Linked DNA regions of Cellulophaga algicola DSM 14237. The protein of the gene in region 2 binds, or shares a complex with, the protein of the main gene of each other region. Links are inferred from orthologs where the notes say so. Each region holds a gene or a part of one and is shown on either strand. Other genes may lie near its edges.

Region 1 (2,862 bases), 430 kb from region 2 along the record:
CTATCTGTTGCAGAACACATGGCAAACATAAACCCTCCACCAATAACATAATTTCTAATTTTTAAAGCCACAGCTCTTTTCTCTTCGGATACTTTACTGTATCCAAGTTTAGTCGCTAATGCTTCTGCATCTTTTTTGCTTTGCAAATACCAAGGTGCTGCTTTATAAGCCGCATAAAATTTCCCGTATTGCCCTGTAAAATCTTCATGGTGTAGGTGCAGCCAATCAAATAAAACTAAGCCATCTTCTAGAACCTCTTCATCATAAACCGTTTCATACGGAATTTCGGCATAGGTTAATACCATGGTTACTGCATCATCCCATGGTAATGTTCCACTAGGAGTATATACCGCTATTTTCGGTGCTTTCTCTAAAATAACTGCTTCTTGGTTTTTAGACGGACTAGAAATTTCTTCAAGAATTGCATTGGCTTCACTATCCGATATAACTTCAAAAGACACCCCCCTAATTTGGCATTCTTTGCGGATAGCTTCTCCATCTGGCAATAAAAAAGATCCCCCTCTATAGTTAAGAAGCCATTGCACTTTTTGTTGTTTCGCTAACATCCAATAGGTAATACCGTATGCTTTTAAATGATTTTTTTGTGATTCTGCATCCATAGGAATTAGGATTGCAGAGGCAAACATTGATGTAGAAAAAAGAAAGAGAATGCCTATTAAAAGCATTCTCTTTATATTATTTTTAAATGTTATAATTTTAAATTTAGAAAGGGACATCACTATCATCAAAATCTGGCGGTGTTTCATTCATAGAACTACCAAAAGCTTGATCTGCATTTGGAAGGTTTTTAGTGGCAAATGGATTTTCTTCTCCATCATTCATTTTTGATTGAAACTCAAAAGGAGAATCAAAGTCATCTAAATTATCAAATTTACCTTGATTACCAATAAACTTTAACCTAATATTCTCTAAACCACCATTCCTGTGCTTTGCCACAATGAACTCTCCTTGACCTGCAGTCGGTGAGCGTTCATCATCATCCCATTCATCAATCTTATAGTATTCTGGTCTATAGATAAAAGATACAATATCTGCATCTTGCTCAATTGCACCAGATTCCCTAAGATCCGAAAGTAATGGTCTCTTTGTACCCCCTCTTGTTTCTACCGCACGCGAAAGCTGCGATAGGGCAATTACAGGTACACTTAATTCTTTTGCTAATGCTTTTAGGTTACGCGAAATGGTCGAGATCTCCTGTTCACGGTTACCACCACCCTTCTGGCTTCCCCCAGCGGTCATTAACTGCAAGTAATCTATCATGATCATTCGGATACCATGTTGGGATGCCAAACGTCTTGCTTTTGCTCTTAAATCAAAGATAGAAAGCGAGGGTGTATCATCAATAAACAAAGGTGCTTTTTCTAATGTTTTCACCTTCACATTTAATTGCTCCCATTCATGCTTCTCTAATTTACCGGTACGTAATTTTTCTGATGACAAACCTGTCTCAGAAGAAATTAAACGGGTAATTAATTGTACAGAAGACATCTCCAGAGAGAAGAAAGCTACAGGGATATTAGAGTTGACCGCCATGTTTCTTGCCATAGACAGGGTCAAAGCTGTTTTACCCATACCAGGACGTGCTGCGATAATAATTAAATCACTCGGCTGCCATCCAGAAGTTAGCTTATCTACTTTATCAAAGCCAGAAGGTACACCACTTAGCCCTTCTTTATTGGCAATTTCTTCAATTCTCTTTTTAGCCTGAATTACTAAATTCTGAGCAGTTTCTGCAGATCGTTTTAAATTTCCTTGAGTAACATCATACAATTTAGATTCTGCCGTATCTAATAAATCAAATACATCTGTTGCTTCATCATAAGCAGCTTGAATAATTTCATTTGAAATTTTGATTAGACTACGCTGAATATATTTTTGTAAAATGATACGAGCATGAAACTCAATATGGGCAGATGAAGCCACTTTTTGAGTCAATTTTATCAAATAAAAATCTCCTCCTGCAGCTTCTAATTTTCCATCCTTCTTTAATTGCGAAGAAACGGTTAATAAATCGACTGGTTCTGAGGTTTCAAACAACTTAAAGATCGCTTCATAGATAAATCTATGGGCATCTTTATAAAAAACTTCTGGGTGAAGAATATCAATAACCTCATCGATACCTTTCTTATCTATCATCATTGCCCCTATCACAACCTCCTCTAAATCAATTGCTTGAGGCGGAATTTTCCCACGCTCTAAGCTAATTAAATTAGACTTGTCTATTTTGTGACCTACTATCGGACTCGGTTTCTCCATAATTACGAAAGTATGTAATTAACCTTAGGTTAACTTTAAAATTGGATATTGGATGTCAACAGTTCATTAACAATTTACCTGTTAATAAGTTACGTTTTTGTGTTGACAACAAAAAAAATCTGAAGAATTATTTCTTCAGATTTTATAATTGTATGATAAATTAGGAATTAACCGTTAAATACCCCCATGTTGGCGTACTTGTCCATTCTCTTATTTACTAAATCTTTTGGTGATAACTTTTTAAGCTCTTCAAAATGTGTTAAAATTTTGTTTTTTACAATTTCAAAAGTTTTATCTCTGTAACTATGAGCGCCGCCTACTGGTTCTCTTACAATTTCATCAATAATTTTCAACTTTTTCATATCTGTAGCAGTAAGTTTAAGAGCTTCTGCTGCAATTTCTTTATATTCCCAGCTTCTCCATAAAATAGAAGAGCAAGATTCTGGAGAAATTACAGAATACCATGTATTCTCTAACATTAAAACTTTATCTCCTACGCCAATCCCTAAAGCTCCACCAGAGGCACCTTCACCAATTATCACAACAATGATAGGTACTTTTAAGCGTGTCATTTCAAGAATATTA
Region 2 (2,990 bases):
ACTTTAAGAAGAATTAAAGCCGAGTATCCCGATATAAAGGTACTTATCTACAGTGGTCAATCTGAAGATGTTTATGCACTTAGTACCATTAGAGCAGGTGCTTATGGCTACCTATCTAAAGCTGCTGATTTAGATTATATTATTTCTGCGGTAAGAAAAGTAAGTAAAGGTGATATGTTTATTACCAATGAGCTTGCTCAAAGACTTGCTTTTGATGAAGGCACTAAAAAACCAAGAAGATTTTTCAGAAAACTATCTACTAGAGAAGTTGAAGTTTTAAAAATGTTAGCTAGCGGTAAACGTAACAAAGATGTTGCTATTGGTTTAAACTTAAACGAAAAAACAGTAAGTACATATAAAGCACGTTTAATGCGCAAGCTTAATGTAGACAACTTAGTAGATTTATTACAACAAGCAAAAGCCTTAGAATTATATTAATTCTAAAATATATTACATACTAAAAAAGCCTAGCAATGCTAGGCTTTTTTAGTTCTAAATAATTAATTTTTAAGACAAAACTCTATTTAATTTCTTATTCAATAATGTATTTAAATGAATGTAATTCATGATTTCCTCCAAGATCTCTCTATTATCATTCTCTAACTTTGTTGTTTCGTTTTGTAAAGCATTAATTCTACGTTTAATTAAAAAACAACGTAAGGTTAAAATAGTTTCATTTGTTAACTGCGCTATAGTAACTTCTTTCTTCTTAGGATAGATTTCTTTACGAGCCCAATCATGCAACATGTATTTTTCTTCCTCCATTAAAATGGAGGATATCTCTGATACCATTTCCTGATCTAACGGAGCAATAAAGGTATTAATACTGAAGTTTTCATTTTCATTAAGTTCCTGAATTAACTTACTATAGATATTCCTAAAGTTCTCATTACCTAACTCAATTTCATCATCTTGAAGATCTAGAAATATTTTTTCGTAAACTTTTGCTTCAATTTTTTCTGGCTCTAATTCTAAATCTCCTTTTTCATTTTCTTTTAAAATAAGATCTTCGAACTCTTGAGGTGAGTTTCCATAAAGTAGTAATATTTCAATAATTTTTCGTTCTAATTCAAATTGAACATCAACTTTTTGTCCAACCTCTTCATTTTTAACGACATTAAATACTTGTGCTTTTTGCTCTTCTTTTACCTTCTTATGTGTATCGGAAACCTCTTTTTTATCTATCTGAGCTAATGTGTTAAAAAGTACAGATTCTGATATGTTCATAATCTGAGCACATTCTTGAATATAGATTTCTTTTTGAATGCGGTCAGGGATTTTAGAAATACTATTAACGATATCACGAACGGTATCTGCCCTTTTTACAGGATCACTCTCTGCTTCTTTTATCAATAAAGAAGCCTTAAACTGTATAAAATCTTTAGAATTAGTCTTCAAATATTCTAAGACCTCCTCAAGGTTATTAGCCCTAGCAAAGCTATCCGGGTCTTCTCCTTCTGGGAACGAACAAATTTTTACATTCATTCCTTGCTCCAGAATTAAATCAATTCCACGTAAAGACGCCCTAAGGCCAGCTGCATCCCCATCAAACAAAACGGTAATATTCTTAGTGAGCCTATTTACCAAACGTATTTGCTCAGGAGTTAATGCGGTACCACTTGACGCTACTACATTCTCAATACCACGCTGATGAAACTGAATTACATCGGTATACCCTTCTACCAAATAGCAATTATCTTCTTTTGCTATAGCTTGCTTTGCATGGTAAATACCGTACAACACTTTACTCTTATGGTAAATATCACTCTCTGGTGAATTTAAATATTTAGCAGCCTTCTTATCATTCGTTAATATACGCCCACCAAAACCTAGCACACGGCCGCTTAAAGATTGAATAGGAAACATGACACGCGCTTTAAAGCGGTCAAACTTTTTAGAGTTTGCAGGATTGGCAGCATCCTCCTTAACAATAGTTAGCCCCGTATCTGATAAATATTTTATTTGATACCCTTTCTCTAATGCTGCATTGGTGAAGGAATCCCAATTATCTAAACAATACCCTAAAGCGAATTTTTTAATAGTCTCCTCTGTAAAGCCACGCTCTTTAAAATACGAGAGACCTATTGCTTTACCTAATTCTGTATTCCAAAGAATATCTGAAAAATACTTTTGAGCATATTCTGAAACCAAGTACATACTTTCACGTTCATTGGCTTGTTCTTTCTGCTCATCATTCTGTTCCGTTTCTTCTATCTCTATATTATACTTCTTTGCTAAGTGTTTGATTGCTTCAGGATAGGTAAAATGTTCATGTTCCATTAAAAAGGCTACGACATTACCTCCTTTACCACTACTAAAATCTTTCCAAATTTGCTTTACCGGACTTACCATAAAACTAGGCGACCTTTCATCGGTAAACGGACTTAAACCTTTAAAGTTAGAACCCGATTTTTTTAATTGTACATAGTCGCCAATAACCTCCTCTAAACGAGCAGTTTCATACACTTTATCAATAGTAGATTTTGATATCAATTTGCAGTAGGGTTTATTTCAGTGCATTTATACACTGGTTAAAACACAAAGATAATAAACATATCACTGTTTTCAGGGGTAACTTTTTGGCTATCTAAAGGGTTTAAAAAACTTCTTAATAGCCGCAACTTTGTATCAGAAATAAATAACAAATAAATAATTAATCCTTAAAAACTAAAATTATGATCTGGGGAATTACACTTGTATTATTAAGCATCATTGCAGTACCTTCTTTAATCTTATCAAAAAAACCAAACGCTAAAGAATTATTAGAAAAAATAGAACCTTATCAAGCATGGATCGGAATGCTGTTTTGCTTTTGGGGAATTTGGGGAATTATAAGTGCTGTATTAAATATTGGTTGGTTAACTGTAGCGCCAATATGGTGGATTACCTTCTTAGCAGGAAACATAGTTTCTGCAATACTAGGCTTCATGTTAGGATTTGGATTGATAAACAAATATGTCCTATCTAAAAATGAAAATGCAAAAGAAAAA

Evidence for each region.
Region 1: the proteins of dnaG (region 2) and dnaB are in contact, whole or in part, in a crystal structure (PDB 2R6A), measured with the Geobacillus stearothermophilus proteins. The link is inferred for Cellulophaga algicola DSM 14237 from one-to-one orthologs. Residues at the interface, in WP_049624496.1 of Geobacillus stearothermophilus: Lys456, Leu457, Leu458, Pro459, Ala460, Asn463, Ala464, Leu467, Leu535, Leu536, Ile537, Ala538, Gln544, Glu545, Asp548, Tyr549, His552; in WP_033016901.1 of Geobacillus stearothermophilus: Ser13, Glu15, Ala16, Gln18, Glu91, Leu92, Asp94, Ala95, Val96, Pro97, Thr98, Ala99, Ala100, Asn101, Tyr104, Tyr105, Ile108.

What each region holds. Positions count from the first base shown.
Region 1 is NC_014934.1:2,944,676-2,947,537, reverse strand. It holds dnaB (replicative DNA helicase), read right to left. Parts: upstream 2,278-2,862; coding sequence 724-2,277; downstream 1-723. Other genes in the region: CELAL_RS12655 (acetyl-CoA carboxylase carboxyltransferase subunit alpha), read right to left, coding at 2,445-2,862; CELAL_RS12665 (hypothetical protein), read right to left, coding at 1-686. UniProt on the Escherichia coli protein: The main replicative DNA helicase, it participates in initiation and elongation during chromosome replication. Travels ahead of the DNA replisome, separating dsDNA into templates for DNA synthesis.
Region 2 is NC_014934.1:2,513,569-2,516,558, reverse strand. It holds dnaG (DNA primase), read right to left. Parts: upstream 2,494-2,990; coding sequence 508-2,493; downstream 1-507. Other genes in the region: CELAL_RS10920 (hypothetical protein), read left to right, coding at 2,676-2,990; CELAL_RS10930 (response regulator), read left to right, coding at 1-438. UniProt on the Escherichia coli protein: RNA polymerase that catalyzes the synthesis of short RNA molecules used as primers for DNA polymerase during DNA replication.